4 regions of the Bradyrhizobium sp. USDA3516 genome follow, and region 3 is predicted to be linked to each of the others. Evidence: predicted binding sites of a transcription regulator. Region 3 holds the regulator's gene; each other region holds the start of a gene.
What was found. Region 3 encodes PhoB, which activates phosphate uptake and scavenging genes when phosphate is short. Its sites were predicted from a motif close to TGTCATNNANCTGTCAT; they were not measured.

Region 1 (4,209 bases), on a different contig from region 3:
CTCGATCGTGCGGGTGTTCTTCATCACCGCGGCGACCTTCGGTGCGCTGAGCCTCTACGGCTACACCACCAAGCGTGACCTGACCGGGATGGGCTCGTTCCTGTTCATGGGCCTGATCGGCATCGTTCTTGCCAGCCTGGTGAACCTGTTCCTGGCCTCTTCGATGCTGCAGTTCATCGTGTCGGTGGTCGGCGTGCTGGTGTTCTCGGGCCTCACCGCCTGGGACACCCAGCGGCTGAAGAACGACTACATCTACGGCTATGCCTCGGCCGGCGGTGACATCGCAGAGCGTTCGGCCATCACCGGTGCATTGTCGCTGTACCTGAACTTCATCAACCTGTTCACGCTGCTGCTGCAGCTCCTCGGCCAGCGCGAGTAAGCTCTGAGACGAGAGAACGGACACGAACCCCGGCCGAGAGGCCGGGGTTTTTGTTTGGGACGCGGTGACGGCCGCAAACCGTCATTGCGAGCGCAGCGAAGCAATCCAGAGTCCCTCCGCGGATGCATTTCTGGATTGCTTCGTCGCAAGGGCTCCTCGCTAGGACGGAGGATGTGGGATGCGCCGAGTCCCCCTTCCAGCGGCCTCGCGAAGCCTCTAATCTTCCCCGCCATGTCTGCACCCGATATCAGGCCCACCACCGAGGCCGACCTCCCCGCCATCACCGCCATCTACCAGCAGGCCGTCCGCGAGGGCACGGCGACGTTCGAGCTGGAGCCGCCCGACCTCACCGAGATGACGCGCCGCTATCGCGCGCTGATCGACGGCGGCTACCCCTATTTCATCGCCATGCTGGACGGGCGCGTGGCCGGCTATGCCTATGCCGGCGCCTACCGGCCGCGGCCGGCCTATCGCTTCACGGTGGAGAACTCGATCTATCTCGATCCCTCCTTCCACCGCCGCGGCGTCGGCTCGAAGCTGCTGGAACGGCTGATCGCCGAATGCGAGGCGCGCGGCTTTCGCCAGATGATCGCTGTCATCGGCGATTCCGCCAATGCCGGATCGATCGGCGTGCACACAAGGTGCGGCTTCAAGATGATCGGCACGCATCCCAGTGTCGGGCTGAAATTCGGCCGCTGGCTGGACACGGTGATGATGCAGCGCGACCTCGGCGAGGGCGCGAGAACGGTGCCGGGGAAATAGTCAGTCTCGTAGGGTGGGCGAAGGCGCAACGCGCCGTGCCCACGATCTGTTTCCGATCTCTGGTGGTGGGCACGCTTCGCTTTGCCCACCCTACGGCACCGCTCGTGTCGCTACACCACCGCCAATTTCCGATCGATCACCAGCAGCACCCGCTCGAGCTCGTGGCCGCGGCGCAGGATCAGGCCGGTCGCCGAGATCACGCTGTACATGCCCTGCTTGCGCGCGAGGCGCGGGTCCTTCTCGATGCGATAGATCGGCACTTCCGAGGCGCGGCGATAGACCGAGAACACGGCGCGGTCCTTCAGGAAGTCGATGGCATAGTCGCGCCACTCGCCGTCGGCGACCATCCGGCCGTAGAGATTGAGAATCCGGTGCAGCTCGAGCCGGTCGAACGTCACCCGGTTCGGCTGCGCATGCGCCGCGGCGGGACGCGCCGCCGCGCGCTGCTCGCTCGGGTCGGCATCCTCCGACGTCAGACTCATGGGAAGCGCCTCCTCATCGCACGGCTATGACCCGCGTCCGCAAAGACCGTCCCCGGAACCGCGTTCATGACAATTGCATGATTGCGCCAACCGTTCCGCATCGCAAGGGGGCTCGACCCATCGAATCGAAAGCGCATCGAGGCACACGCAGGGGTGGAACTCCGTCGCGGCAAACCGTCACGGGATCGTTAGCAGGAATCATAGTATCGCCGCTTTTCCGCCAACCGCCTGCCGCCCTGCGCTGCGAAAAGACTGACGTGCGTTGACCCGGTCCTTTCGGTTCCGGATTCCTCAGCCCCCAGCCCCCCGGGGTCGAACAGGATCGGGTCTGTACGCACGACAAGGAGGGCCAACGCAAGTTGGTCCTTTTTTGTTTGTGCCACGATGTTTCCGGCGCGCTGTCATTCCGGGGCGCGCGAAGCGCGAGCCCGGAATCCATCCATCCATTTTACAAGCTAAGCCATGGATTCTCAGGTGCGCAATTGCGCACCATAGTTCGCGCCAAGAGGCGCGCCCCGGAATGACGAGCATCAATCGCTGATACGTTCTGCTTGCTTCAGTGCAGCGACGTGTACGCCGCACCCAGCATCGGGCCCGGTTTCTCCCGGCTGCCGTCCTGGACATAGACCACCGCGCCGTCGACGCCGTCGCGCGTGAGGTTCTCGATCGGCACCGTCCAGCTCTCCGGACGGCCGGTCCAGTCGCCGACCTTGAGCAGGCTGCGCACCACGTTGTGATAGGTGACCTGCTGTCCCTTGTTCTCGCCGCGGGTGATCGCGATCGGCACCGACTTCGCGATCGAGCAGATCCAGACCTCGCCGCGCGAGACCGTGGGCTCCTTGCTTGCGGCCACCGACACGTTGATCTGCTTGCCCGAGAGCGACATCGTCACCGGCACGCTCATCACGCCGGCACCCTTGTCGGCCGCGCCAATAGCGCGCTCGATGCCGGCACGGTCGCTGCCGACGACGTGTTTGGAGCCGTTGACCACGACCTGCGGCGTGTAGACCTCGCGGTCGCCACGCATGCGCGAATAGGCACGCTGCCGTGCAGAGAAGCGCGAATCCGCCAGCGTGTCCTTCCAGCCGAGATAGTCCCAATAATCGATCGGCATGCTCAGCGCGATGACGGAGGGATCCTTGGAGAGATCGCCGATGATCTGGTCGGCGGGCGGGCAGGAGGAGCAGCCCTGCGAGGTGAACAATTCGACAACGGCGCGGGGTTCAGCCTCGGCAGGACGAATGACGGCGATGATCGCACATATGCCGAGAGCTCCCGACCAGAGGGCACCGGACCAACGTGGAATCAGAGGGGAAGCCGTCATTGTCGTCATGTCGAACGCCGCACACCGTTGCTATCGAGGGGAATCTTATCGCCGGATGGTCACCGTAGTCTTACGGGGCGCGGTACATTCATCCATCCGGGCCACCGTCCAAAGGGAGGTTTTCCGCCGGGCGGGCCCATCTGAAGCGTACCGCAAACGCGCGAAGGCGGCCTTTGATAGGCCGCCTTCGTTAAGGCTTCTACTCACTTCGCAGTGAGCCATCATTCACAAATCCGCGTTTACGCCGCGAGCTTGCGCAGCACGTAGTGCAGGATGCCGCCGTTGCGGTAGTAGTCGAGCTCGTCCAGCGTATCGATGCGGCAGAGCAGCGAAACGCGCTGCAGCGAACCGTCGCCGGAGACGATCTCCGCGGTCAGCTTCTGGCGCGGCTTGAGGTCGCCGACGAGGCCGCGGATGGTCACCTTCTCGTCGCCCTTCAGCCCCAGCGACTGCCAGGAGGTGCCTTCCTCGAAGGTCAGCGGCAGCACGCCCATGCCGACCAGGTTGGAGCGGTGGATGCGCTCGAAGCTCTGGCAGATCACGGCGCGCACGCCGAGCAGGCGCGTGCCCTTGGCGGCCCAATCGCGCGAGGAGCCGTTGCCGTACTCGGCACCGGCGAACACCACCAGCGGCACCTTCTCTTCCTGGTACTTCATCGCGGCGTCGTAGATCGACATCTGCTCGCCGTCGGGCCAGTGCTTGGTCAGGCCGCCCTCGGGGATGTTTCCGTCCGCGCCCTTCAGCATGAAGTTCTTGATGCGAATGTTGGCGAAGGTGCCGCGCATCATCACTTCATGGTTGCCGCGGCGCGTGCCGTACTGATTGAAGTCTGCGGGGCGCACCTGGTGCTCGCTGAGATATTTGCCGGCGGGCGAGGTGAGCTTGATCGAGCCGGCCGGCGAGATGTGGTCGGTGGTGATCTTGTCGCCGAACATGGCGAGGATGCGCGCCTCGACGATGTCGGTGACCGGCTCCGGCTCCTTCTTCATGCCTTCGAAATAGGGCGGGTTCTGCACATAGGTCGAAGACATGTTCCAGCGATAGGTCTCGCTCTCGACCGTCTTGATCTTGCGCCAGTTGGTGTCGCCCTTGAACACGTCGGCATATTTCTTCTTGAAGATCGACGCGGTCACGAACTTCTTCATGAAGGCGTTGATCTCCTTGGTCGTCGGCCAGATGTCCTTCAGATACACCGGCTTGCCGTCCTTGCCCTCGCCGAGCGGCTCGGTGGCGAGGTTCTTGGTGACGCTGCCCGCGAGCGC
Region 2 (4,209 bases), on a different contig from region 3:
TTGCCGGCGAGGAACTACCTGACGAGGGCCAGATCTCGACCGACCGCGGCATCACCATCGGCTATTTCAACCAGGATGTCGGCGAGATGAGTGGCCGCAGCGCGGTCGCCGAGGTGATGGATGGGGCAGGGCCCGTCAGCGAGGTAGCGGCCGAGCTGCGCGAGCTCGAAGCCGCGATGGCCGATCCTGACAAGGCCGACCAGATGGAGGAGATCATCGCCCGCTACGGCGAGGTGCAGCACCGGTTCGAGGAGCTCGACGGCTATGCGCTCGACGGCCGTGCGCGCGAAGCGCTGGCGGGGCTCGGATTCAGCCAGGAGATGATGGACGGGGACGTCGGCAAGCTCTCCGGCGGCTGGAAGATGCGCGTGGCGCTGGCGCGCATTCTCCTGATGCGCCCCGACGTCATGCTGCTCGACGAGCCGAGCAACCATCTCGACCTTGAAAGCCTGATCTGGCTCGAGAAGTTTCTGCACGACTACGAAGGTACGCTCTTGATGACCTCGCACGACCGCGAGTTCATCAACCGCGTGATCTCCAAGGTGATCGAGATCGATAGCGGCTCGCTCACCACCTACACCGGCGACTACGAATTCTACGAGCAGCAGCGGGCGCAGAACGAAAAGCAGCAACAGGCGCAGTTCGAGCGTCAGCAGGCGATGCTCGCCAAGGAGATCAAGTTCATCGAGCGCTTCAAGGCGCGCGCCTCGCACGCTGCCCAGGTGCAGAGCCGGGTCAAGAAGCTCGACAAGATCGAGCGGGTCGAGCCGCCGCGGCGCCGCCAGAGCGTCGCGTTCGACTTCCAGCCGGCGCCGCGCTCGGGCGAGGACGTCGTGGCGCTCAAGAACGTGCACAAGGGCTATGGCTCAAAGCGCATCTATGACGGGCTCGACTTCATGATCCGCCGTCGGGAGCGCTGGTGCGTGATGGGCGTCAACGGCGCCGGCAAGTCGACGCTGCTCAAGCTGGTCGCGGGTGCGAGCGAGCCCGATGAGGGTACCGTGGCGCTCGGGGGCAGCGTCAAGATGGGCTATTTCGCCCAGCACGCGATGGATCTGCTCGACGGCGAGCGCACCGTGTTCCAGTCGCTGGAGGACGCGTTTCCGACCGCGGGGCAGGGCTCCTTGCGCGCGCTCGCCGGTTGCTTCGGCTTCTCCGGCGACGATGTCGAGAAGCGCTGCCGCGTGCTCTCGGGCGGCGAGAAGGCGCGCCTCGTGATGGCCAAGATGCTGTTCGATCCACCCAACTTTCTGGTGCTGGACGAGCCCACCAACCATCTCGACCTCGCCACCAAGGAGATGCTGATCAACGCACTGTCGGATTTCGAAGGCACCATGCTGTTCGTCTCGCATGACCGCCACTTCCTGGCGACGCTGTCGAACCGCGTGCTGGAGCTGACGCCCGAAGGCATCCACCAATATGGCGGCGGCTACACCGAATATGTCGCGCGTACCGGACAGGAGGCGCCGGGGCTGCGGAGCTAATCTCTGCTGTTGCCGGTGAGCCTGGCGATCGCCTCGATCTCGTTGGTCCAGATGCCGCCGGAATAGCTTTGCGGCAGCCGCGCAAGCAATTCCGGCGTATCGATGCCGGTGGAGAACTCGCCGCCGCTGTAGGGGCCGAGCGCGAACACAGCGCTGTTGACGGCGTTCATGCGCGCGAGAAAGCGATCGGGCCAGCCCCATAGCCAGGGGGCGACGTTGATTGGCACCAGCACCATCGCGTTGCGGCAGGCCGCCGGGACGAGGCCGGTCCAGCCGTATCCGATATAGCGTGCCAGGCAGCTCTTGATAGACTTCCGCGAGATCGTGCGGACATCCGGGGCGAGGCGACGGATCACGTCGATGGGCTCGTCGCCGCCATAGACCATGATGGTGCGGCGCCGCCCGGCCGGCAACGTGGTCAGCACGCCGGCAAGTTTCTCGCCTTCGTCCGGGTCCCGGCTCTTCACGTTGATGAGCAGCTGCTTGTCGGGGAAGGCGGCGAACACCTCCGACAAGGTCGGCATCATGCCGACGCCCTTGCCGCGGAACGGGAAGGTCTTGCCGCCGTCGGCGGTGTAGCCGTAGCCGATATCGAGCGTCTTCAGCTTCGCCATGCTCTGCGCCCGGGTGACGCCGAGGCCGTCGGTCCGGCACTCGAGCGTCCAGTCGTGGAAGACGGCGAACTCGCCGTCATTGGTCGGGTGCACGTCGAGCTCGACGACGTCGGCACCGGCCGCGAAGCTCGCGCGCATCGAGCGCAGCGTGTTTTCGAGGTAGTCGTGCGCCGGCGGCAGCATCCGCGTCGCGGTGCAGGTGTCGTTCTCCAGGTCCCGCTCGTCGAATCGCTGCGCCATGCCGCGATGGGCGAGCAGCACCGGCTTGCCATCCGGATGCGGCGCCATAAGGCTGGTGTTGTTGATGTAGATGCCAGCTGCGACGGCAACCATGATTGCCGCAGTTATTCTCGATTTCCTGCCCACCGGACATTCCTCATTCCACCGTCATTTTCTCCGCTATTTGAGGTTGATTTGCGGCACGCCCGCCGAAGCTCTTTGCGTTCGGCGCCTTGTATGCGCTGAGCCCGTTCGCTACGCTTTCACAGAAAAGGGAGCGAATACCCATGAAGAAAATCCGGATCGGCGACATCACCATCGATGCGGTGATCGAGCGGGAGGGGCCGTGGCGCCGGCCGCAGGATTTCTTCCCGGCCTATGACGAAGATGTGTTCAAGCGCCATTTACCGACGATGGAGCCGGAGGTGTTCGACGCCGCGCGCGGCATGATGGTGATCACCTATCAGACGTTTGTGGTGCGCACGCCGCGCTACACCATCCTGGTCGACACCTGTACCGGTGAGGACAAGGGCCATCCGCCGCCGTTCGATTTTCCCGGTAAGGCGCGCTGGCGCAACGAATTGTTCGCGCTCGGCATCGGCTTCGAGCAGATCGATTACGTGTTCTGCACGCATCTACACATCGACCATACCGGCTGGAACACGACCTTGCGCGACGGCCGCTGGGTGCCGACGTTTCCGAACGCGAAATATGTCTTCCATAAGGGCGAGTATGCGGCCTGGGAGGCCGAGCATGCCAAGGGCAACAATCCGCCCGGCACCGTCTTCCGCGACAATTGCCTGCCGATCGTCGAGGCCGGGCAGGCGCTGCTGGTCGACGACGACTACGCGCTCGACGATACCGTGACGCTGACCCCGACCCCGGGGCATTCGCCTTGTCATTGCTGCGTGAATATCTTTTCGAAGGGCCAGCGCGCCGTGGTCGCGGGCGACCTCATGCACCACCAGATTCAGTGTCGCGAGCCGGACTGGTCGGCGAAGCCGGATTGGGATGCGAAGCAGTCGGCGATGTCGCGACTAAAGTTCTTCGCCTCTGTTGCCGACACGGACACGCTGATCCTGCCGATCCATTTTCCGGCGCCGACGGCCGGGCTGATCAAGCCGTTCGGCGCCGCTTTCGATTACCGTTTCAAGCGCGAGTAGCCTCTAATAGGCGTAGAACATCCGCTGAATGTCCTTGGTGTCGGTCGTCTTGGTCAACGCCAGCATCAGCAAGATGCGCGCCTTCTGGGGATTGAGCGTATCCGAGACGACGAAGTCGTGCTCATCGTCCTTGGCCTCGCCATTGCGCGCGACGATACCGTTGCCGACACGGCTGCTGCGAACGATCACCACGCCCTTCTTGCGGGCTTCATCGAGCGCCGGCTCGACTGCGGGCCGCGCCAGGCTGCCGTCACCCACGCCGGCATGCACGACCCCCTTGGCGCCGGCGGCGACAAAGGCGTCGATCGCGACCCGGTTCATGTTGGCGTAGCCGTAGACGATATCGACCTGCGGCAGGACATCGAGGTTGGACACGTCAAATTCGGAATCTGCCGTGTGCCGTCGGGTTGATTGCCGATAGAAATACGGCTTGTTGCCCTGCATGTAGCCGAGAAAGCCGAGTTCAGGCGTGCGAAAGGTGTCCGCCGTGGACGTGTTGTTCTTGGTGACGTCGCGCGAGGCATTGATCTGATCGTTGAGGGCGACGAGCACGCCCTTGCCGACGGCTTCTTCGCTGCCTGCGAGGATCACCGCATTGAAGAGGTTGATCGGGCCGTCCGCGCTGATCGCGGTCGATGGCCGCATCGCACCGACGACGACCACAGGCTTCTTGCTCTTGACGACCAGATTCAGGAAATAGCTGGTTTCCTCGATCGTGTCGGTCCCGTG
Region 3 (4,209 bases):
GCTTGCCGTCATCGTGATCCCGGTCGTCGTGCGCACCACGGAGGACATGCTGCTGCTGGTGCCGAATCCGCTGCGCGAAGCTGCCAGCGCGCTGGGTCTGCCGCGCTCGCTGGTGATCAGGCGAATCGCGTACCGTGCGGCGCGCGCCGGCCTCATCACCGGCGTGCTGCTCGCCACCGCCCGGGTCGCCGGCGAGACCGCGCCGCTGCTGTTCACCGCGCTGTCGAACCAGTTCTTCAGCCTGGGCCTGGACAAGACGATGGCCAACCTGCCGGTCACCATCAACAACTTCGTGCAGAGCCCCTACGCCTACTGGAAGCAACTCGCCTGGAGCGGCGCGCTGCTGATCACCCTGACCGTGCTTGCCCTGAATATTGGCGCGCGCATCCTTGGCGCCGAGAGGACTGCAAAATGAGTGAAATGTCTGTTTCCGTCAGCGCACCGACCGTTCATCCCGGCTCGCAACCCCTGCCCGAGGCGCCCGCCAAGGTCACGGCGCGCAACCTCAACTTCTACTACGGTGACCACCACGCGCTGAAGAACATCAACCTGACGCTCGGCACCAACCGCGTCACGGCGTTCATCGGCCCGTCCGGCTGCGGCAAGTCCACCCTGCTGCGCATCTTCAACCGGATGTACGACCTCTATCCGGGCCAGCGCGCAGACGGTCAGCTGTTGCTCGACCATACCAACATCCTCGACCCCAAGCTCGATCTCAACCTGCTCCGCGCCCGGGTCGGCATGGTGTTCCAGAAGCCGACGCCGTTCCCGATGACGATCTACGAGAACATCGCCTTCGGCATTCGTCTCTACGAGAAGATCTCCAAGTCCGAGATGGACGGCCGCGTCGAGAAGGCGCTGCGCGGCGGCGCGCTGTGGAACGAGGTCAAGGACAAGCTCAATGCCTCCGGCCTGTCGCTCTCCGGCGGCCAGCAGCAGCGCCTCTGCATCGCCCGCACCGTCGCGGTGCGGCCCGAGGTGATCCTGTTCGACGAGCCTTGCTCGGCGCTCGACCCGATCTCGACCGCCAAGGTCGAGGAGCTGATCCAGGAACTGTCCGAGAACTACACGATCGCGATCGTGACCCACAACATGCAGCAGGCGGCGCGCGTCTCCGACAAGACCGCCTTCATGTATCTCGGCGAGTTGATCGAGTTCGACGACACCAGCAAGATCTTCACGTCGCCGAGCGATCGGCGCACGCAGGATTACATCACCGGCCGGTTCGGCTGAGGAGACGGAACATGGGTTCTGAACATACCGTAAAGGCCTTCGACAGCGACCTTCAGGAGCTCACCCGCCTGGTCGCCGAGATGGGCGGCATCGCCGAGCGCATGATCGTCGATTCCGTCGACGCGCTGATCCGTCGCGACGTCGCGCTCGGCCAGCGCGTCGTCACCACCGACGGCGAGCTCGACGCGCTGCAGAAGCGCATCGAGGAGCGCGCCGTGCTCACCATCGCCCGCCGCCAGCCGATGGCCGTCGACCTGCGCGAGATCGTCGGCGCCATGCGCGTTGCGACCGATCTCGAGCGCATCGGCGATCTCGCCAAGAACATGGGCAAGCGCGTCGCGGCGCTGGAGACGGATTTCCATCCGCTCAAGCTGTTCCGCGGCCTGGAGCACATGACCGACCTCGTGCAGCAGCAGGTCAAGAGCGTGCTGGATGCCTACGCCGCGCACGACCTGCCGGCGGCGATGGCGGTGTGGAAGGGCGACGAGGAAGTCGACGCCATCTGCACCTCGCTGTTCCGCGAGCTCCTCACCTACATGATGGAGGATCCGCGCAACATCTCGTTCTGCATCCACCTGATGTTCTGTGCCAAGAACATCGAGCGGATCGGCGACCACGCCACCAACATCGCCGAGACCGTGTTCTACATGATCGAGGGCCAGGCGATCACCGACAAGCGGCCGAAGGGCGACATGACGACCTTCGCCACGACGGTGCCGAATACCTGACGACTTAAGGAGCTACGACCACATGGGCGCACGCATTATGGTGGTTGAGGACGAGGAAGCTCTCACCGAGCTTCTTCGCTACAACCTCGAAGGCGACGGCTATGACGTCGAGACGGTGATGCGCGGCGATGACGCCGACACCCGCCTCAAGGAGCACATTCCCGATCTGATCGTGCTCGACTGGATGCTGCCGGGCCTGTCGGGCATCGAGCTGTGCCGGCGGCTTCGGACCCGCCCCGAGACCAAGCAGCTGCCGATCATCATGCTCACCGCGCGCGGCGAGGAGAGCGAGAGGGTACGTGGGCTTGCCACCGGCGCGGATGATTACATCGTCAAGCCGTTCTCGGTGCCGGAGCTGCTCGCGCGTGTGAAGGGCCTGCTCAGGCGCGCGAGCCCCGAGCGCCTCGCCACCGTGCTCGCCTATGGCGACATCGAGCTCGACCGCGACAAGCGCCGCGTGGCGCGCTCGGGCCGGCCGATCGATCTCGGCCCGACGGAATATCGTCTGCTGGAGTTCTTCCTGGAGCATCCCGGCCGCGTATTCTCGCGTGAGCAGCTGCTCGACAGCGTCTGGGGCCGCGACATCTACATCGACGAGCGCACCGTCGACGTCCATATCGGCCGTTTGCGCAAGCTGCTCAATCTCGGCCGCGAGCAGGACCCGATCCGCACCGTGCGCGGCGCCGGCTACGCGCTGGACGATCGCTTCGCGAAGGCTGAGCAGACGTAAGATTTGGAGGCCGGGGGATTTGGCGGACTACCGCTACGATCCCGGCCGTCATCCCGTGGCGCGCGGAGCGCAAACCCGGGATCTCAGCGCGAGCGCTCGTCGCGATCGACCACAGCACCTCGTTTGGCGAAGACTCGGAGTGACCATCTCGCGCAACAATTGCGCCCTGTGGTAATGATCCCCGCGTGCGCGGGGATGACACCGAGTTGGTGGAGCCGTCAACGTGTGACGGCTGCGATCAGCTAGATCAACAAACTCACCGCGTGCCCGGCTTCGGGGCTGCGCGACGGCGGTCCGCTGCGGGCTGATAGGCCACGCGCGAATGCTGGGCGCAGTAGGGCAGGCCTGAGAGCGCCTTGCCGCCGCAGAAGAAGAAATCCGGGCTCGAGGGATCACCGACCGGCCAGTGGCAGGTCGCCTCGTTCAATTCCAGCAGCGACAGCCGCTGGCTCATCGGCACCACGTTGTCGTAGGTCACCGGCTCGGCTTCCAACTCGACCTCGAAGGCCTGCGCCAGCGCGGTGTTGCCGCGCGCGACGGGGCGGGTCACCCGCATCATGTGCTGTGCGGGCCGTGCCTTGCGCGGCCGCGGCGCTGCCGATGAAGGGCTCTTGGCGCGGCCGGACAGGCCGAGCCGGTGCACCTTGCCGATCACGGCATTGCGGGTCACATTGCCGAGCTCCGCTGCGATCTGGCTGGCCGAAAGTCCGGCCTCCCAGAGCTTCTTCAGCTGCTCGACGCGATCATCGGACCAGGTCAAAACCGTCATTGCACCCTTTCCCTCGCTGCGCGCCAGCCATCCTGGGGGCTTCGCAGCGAATGCTTAGCCTTGAAAAACCCGTGCCGTCAGAATCCCTTAAGGCTCGCCGGGCGCGCTCAAGACGCCCGAACGTTTACGCCGGTACATGAGGACTTCTGGGATCAGAACTGCTGCACGAGATGTCGTATCTGACAGCCCAAACGCTACAATATGGCGTGACTCCCGCGCAAGAGTCCGCCGACTCGCTTCCACATGTTCCGTGGTGAAAAACCCGCAAAATCGGCACCGCAAGACTACGGAATCAGTGTTTCGCGAGGCTTTCCGGGCGGCATTGACACCCGTCTTGCCAGGCATAAGATAGTGACACGTGCCGCCCTTAAAAGGCGGCACGTTTCGTTTTCCGGGGCCGGTCGATGGTGCGTTGCCCAATGCATGTCTCACACGGTCCGCAACATTTAAGTGACGTCATGACTAACAGCGCAGCGCCGCATTTGCTCCCCGTTTTCGCCAGGGCCGACCTCGGTTTCGAGCGCGGCGAAGGCTGCTGGCTGATCGCGACCAATGGCGAGCGCTATCTCGATTTCACCTCGGGCGTGGCGGTGAATGCGCTCGGCCACGCCCATCCCGCGCTCGTCAAGGCGTTGCAGGAGCAGGCGACCAAGCTCTGGCACATGTCGAACCTGTTCCAGAGCCCTGACGGCGAGAAGCTCGCGAGCCGCCTCTGCAACGAGAGCTTCGCGGACTTCGTGTTCTTCTGC
Region 4 (4,209 bases), on a different contig from region 3:
CAATGCCACGCGCGGCAATGTCGACGTTCGCCTGACGGTGGTCTGATCGACAGCGCGGATCGGCTGGCCCCGGGATCCCCCTCGGGCCGGCCGCCTGCGACTGAATTTGCCACCCCGCGGCATGGCTGCACGGGGGCGCATACGGCTCCACGCCAGGCGCCATTGCTGGCGCAAACAAACCTCGCTAGGCCTGTGATCGACCGACCGACACAGGGGAAGCGAAGGTATGAGTTCTGAAGCCGCAACGGGTGCCATGAGCGGACTGCGCGTCATCGATCTCACGCGCGTGCTCGGCGGTCCCTACTGCACCCAGATCCTCGCCGACCACGGCGCCGACGTGATCAAGGTCGAGCCGCCCGCGGGCGACGAGGTGCGCGAATGGGGCCCTCCGTTCCACGAGGAGGACGCGGCCTATTTCGTCGGCATCAACCGCAACAAGCGCTCGATCGGCCTCGACCTCGCCTCCGAGGGCGGGCGCGTCGTGCTGCTCAAGATGCTGGAGACCGCCGACGTCCTGATCGAGAATTTCAAGCCGGGCACGCTGGAGAAATGGGGCATCGGCAACGAAATCCTCAGCAAGAAATTCCCGCGCCTCGTGCATTGCCGGATCTGCGGCTTCGGCGCCGACGGCCCGCGCGGCGGCAACCCCGGCTATGACGCCATCATCCAGGCCATGACCGGCATGATCGCGGCAACCGGCTCGCCCGAGAGCGGGCCGATGCGGATCGGCGTGCCCCTGGTCGACATCACCACCGGACTTTACGCGGCGATCGGCATCCTGATGGCGCTGTCGGAGCGGCAGCGGTCGGGCAAGGGCCAGTTCCTGGAGACGACGCTGTACGAGACCGGCCTTGCGATCATGCATCCGCATACCGCGAATTATTTCATGCATGGCAAGCCGCCTGGTCTCACCGGCAACGAGCATCCGAACCTCGTGCCTTACGCGATCTTCCCGACCAAGACCGACAATATCTTCATCGGCGTCGGCAATGACGGCACCTTCCGCAAGCTGGCCAAGGAGATCGGCAAGCCCGAGCTCGGCACCGATCCGCGCTTTGCCCGCAACAAGGACCGCATCGCCAATCGCGAGGCGCTGCGTGCCGAGCTTGCCGCCGTGTTCAGCCAGCACGAGGCCGAGCCGCTGTGCAACCGCCTGCTCGCGGCCGGCCTGCCCGCTGGCCCCGTGCAGAAGATCGACCAGGCGTTGACCAACCCGCACACGATCGCGCGTGGCGATATTATCGAGAAGGACTGGTACAAGGGCGTGGCCTCGCCGATCCGGCTCGACCGCAGCAAGCCGAGCCTGCGCCGCGTACCGCCGAAATTCAGCCAGCACGCGGCCGAGGTGCTTGGCGAGTTCGGCTACTCCAAGGCCGAGATCGACGCGATGGTCGAAAAAGGCACGGTCTGCGGTCCCGAGCGGAAACGCTAGGGCCTCACCCGCCACATCAAGCAATGCCGCACTGCGGCGCGCGCACGCATGTGCAGCGCGAACGGAGTCGGCTGACCGCTCCGTCTTGGCCTATTTGACGACTTCCCATTCGGCCGCGCTTGCTGCTTTCGTTTCTCCCGCTTACACAGTCATGTGAACGTCATATGGCGCTGCTAGCGCAAGCGCTTCTTAGTGACGGGCAAGGGAGGTTTTCTTGATGGCTCTTCGACATTTTGGCGCGGCGGCGGCCGTCGCACTCACAATTGGTCTCGGCGCCTCGCCGGCATTTGCCGTGACTGAAATCCAGTGGTGGCACGCGATGACCGGCGCCAACAACGACGTCATCGTCAGGCTCGCCAACGACTTCAATGCCACGCAGAGCGACTACAAGGTGATTCCGACCTACAAGGGCAACTATGCCGACACGATGAACGCCGGCATCGCCGCGTTCCGCGCCGGCAACGCGCCGCACATCATGCAGGTGTTCGAGGTCGGCACCGCCACCATGATGGCCGCGACCGGCGCCGTGAAGCCGGTCTACAAGCTGATGGCCGAGACCGGCGAGAAGTTCGATCCCAAGGCCTATCTGCCCGCGATCACCGGCTACTACTCGACCTCGAAGGGCGAGATGCTGTCCTTCCCCTTCAACTCGTCCTCGACGGTGATGTGGGTCAACCTCGACGCGCTGAAGAAGGCGAACGTCGAGATCCCGAAGACCTGGCCCGAAGTGTTCGACGCCGCCAAGAAGCTGAAGGCGGCCGGGCATGCCACCTGCGGCTTCTCCAATTCCTGGGTCACCTGGGTCAATCTCGAGCAGCTGTCCGCCTGGCACAACGTGCCGCTGTCGACCAAGGCCAACGGCCTCGACGGCTTCGACACCGTGCTCTCCTTCAACGGGCCGCTCCAGGTCAAGCATCTCGAAAACCTGGTCGAGCTCCAGAAAGACAAGACCTACGACTATGCCGGCCGCACCAACACCGGCGAAGGCCGCTTCACGTCAGGCGAATGCCCGCTCTACCTGACCTCGTCGGCGTTCTTCGGCAACGTCAAGGCGCAGGCCAAGTTCGCCTTCACCGCGGTGCCGATGCCCTACTACCCGGACGCCAAGGGCGCGCCGCAGAACTCGATCATCGGCGGTGCCTCGCTGTGGGTGATGGGCGGCAAGTCGGCCGACGAGTACAAGGGCATCGCCAAGTTCTTCGGCTTCCTCTCGGACACCGATCGCCAGGTCTACATCCACAAGGCCTCGGGTTATCTGCCGATCACCAAGGCGGCCTATGACAGGGCCAAGGCGGATGGCTTCTACAAGGACCAGCCGTATCTGGAGACTCCGCTGCTCGAGCTGACCAACAAGGAGCCGACCGAGAATTCGCGCGGTCTGCGCCTCGGCAACATGGTGCAGCTCCGCGACGTCTGGGCGGAAGAGATCGAGCAGGCGCTGGCCGGCAAGAAGACGGCCAAGCAGGCGCTGGACGCGGCCGTCGAGCGCGGCAACACCATGCTGCGCCAGTTCGAAAAGACCGCCGTGAAGTAAGGCGACAAGCGGCAGGCCGGTCAGCCGGCCTGCCGCCCTCGGGGCATCATGCAGAAGCAAGCCATTTTCCAATCGAAGCTATTGCCCTATGCGCTGGTTGCGCCGCAGCTCGCGATCGTCCTGATTTTCTTCTACTGGCCGGCCTTGCAGGCGGTGATCCAGTCCTTCCTGCTCCAGGACGCCTTCGGCCTGTCGACCAGCTTCGTCTGGTTCGAGAATTATCTCGAGCTGTTCAAGGAGCGCGCCTATTTCGAGGCGATCCTGCGCACCTTCTTCTTCTCGTTCGCGATCGCGGTGTCGTCGCTGTCGTTCGCGCTGCTGCTGGCCGTGATGGCGGACAAGCCGCTGCGCGGCTCGATGCTCTACCGGACGCTGCTGATCTGGCCCTACGCGGTGGCGCCGCCGGTCGTCGGCGTGCTCTGGATCTTCATGCTGCATCCCTCGCTCGGTGTGCTCTCGCGCTACCTGCGCGCCGCCGGCGTCGACTGGAATCCGCTGCTCGACGGCGACCAGGCCGCCGCGCTGATCATCCTCGCCGCCGCGTGGAAGCAGATTTCCTACAACTTCCTGTTCTTCCTCGCCGGCCTGCAGAGCATCCCCAAGAGCGTGCTCGAGGCCGCCGCGATCGACGGCGCGCGGCCGATGCGCAGGTTCTGGACGGTGACCTTCCCGCTGCTGTCGCCGACCATCTTCTTCCTGCTGGTCGTCAACATCGTCTACGCCTTCTTCGACACGTTCGGCATCATCGACACCATGACCCGGGGCGGCCCCGGCAAATCGACGGAGACGCTGGTCTACAAGGTCTATACCGACGGCCTGCTCGGCGGAAACCTCGGCAGCTCCGCGGCGCAATCGGTGATCCTGATGATCATGGTCATCGTGCTGACGGGAATCCAGTTCCGCTTCGTCGAACGGAAGGTGACCTACTGATGGTGGAGGAAGAGGGCTTTCGGCGCTACATCGCCCACATCATCCTGTGGATCGGAATCGCGATCGTCGCCTTCCCGGTCTACATCGCGATCATCGCCTCGACCCAGGACAACGCGGTGATCGCGAACGGACAGATGTCCCTGCTGCCGGGCGGCCAGTTTCTGCAAACCTACTACCAGACCATCTTCGTCGGCACGAGCGGCTCGACCCGCGAGCCGGTCGGCAACATGATGTTGAACTCGCTGGTGATGGCGCTCTTGATCGCGGTGGGCAAGATCACGGTCTCGATCATCTCGGCCTATGCGATCGTCTA

Region 1: AC24YW_RS22090 (DUF2794 domain-containing protein) is a predicted target of PhoB. The motif match lies at 1,690-1,706, and genes of this name have one in related genera.
Region 2: AC24YW_RS01340 (glycerophosphodiester phosphodiesterase family protein) is a predicted target of PhoB. The motif match lies at 2,473-2,489, and genes of this name have one in related genera.
Region 4: ugpB (sn-glycerol-3-phosphate ABC transporter substrate-binding protein UgpB) is a predicted target of PhoB. The motif match lies at 1,580-1,596, and genes of this name have one in related genera.

The regions. Positions count from the first base shown of each region.
Region 1 covers NZ_JBYGYN010000007.1:72,953-77,161, forward strand. Annotated here, with positions in the region: gene AC24YW_RS22080 (Bax inhibitor-1/YccA family protein) at 1-379, shown strand, start outside; gene AC24YW_RS22085 (N-acetyltransferase family protein) at 611-1,141, shown strand; gene AC24YW_RS22090 (DUF2794 domain-containing protein) at 1,252-1,623, opposite strand; gene AC24YW_RS22095 (DUF1223 domain-containing protein) at 2,180-2,956, opposite strand; gene acnA (aconitate hydratase AcnA) at 3,187-4,209, opposite strand, start outside.
Region 2 covers NZ_JBYGYN010000001.1:240,509-244,717, reverse strand. Annotated here, with positions in the region: gene AC24YW_RS01345 (ABC-F family ATP-binding cassette domain-containing protein) at 1-1,484, shown strand, start outside; gene AC24YW_RS01340 (glycerophosphodiester phosphodiesterase family protein) at 1,481-2,431, opposite strand; gene AC24YW_RS01335 (MBL fold metallo-hydrolase) at 2,605-3,480, shown strand; gene AC24YW_RS01330 (type II asparaginase) at 3,484-4,209, opposite strand, start outside.
Region 3 covers NZ_JBYGYN010000002.1:859,178-863,386, reverse strand. Annotated here, with positions in the region: gene pstA (phosphate ABC transporter permease PstA) at 1-415, shown strand, start outside; gene pstB (phosphate ABC transporter ATP-binding protein PstB) at 412-1,233, shown strand; gene phoU (phosphate signaling complex protein PhoU) at 1,245-1,961, shown strand; gene phoB (phosphate regulon transcriptional regulator PhoB) at 1,984-2,691, shown strand; gene AC24YW_RS09930 (GcrA family cell cycle regulator) at 2,948-3,460, opposite strand; gene AC24YW_RS09925 (acetylornithine transaminase) at 3,919-4,209, shown strand, end outside.
Region 4 covers NZ_JBYGYN010000007.1:181,934-186,142, forward strand. Annotated here, with positions in the region: gene AC24YW_RS22610 (organic hydroperoxide resistance protein) at 1-46, shown strand, start outside; gene AC24YW_RS22615 (CaiB/BaiF CoA transferase family protein) at 227-1,432, shown strand; gene ugpB (sn-glycerol-3-phosphate ABC transporter substrate-binding protein UgpB) at 1,650-2,966, shown strand; gene ugpA (sn-glycerol-3-phosphate ABC transporter permease UgpA) at 3,015-3,896, shown strand; gene ugpE (sn-glycerol-3-phosphate ABC transporter permease UgpE) at 3,896-4,209, shown strand, end outside.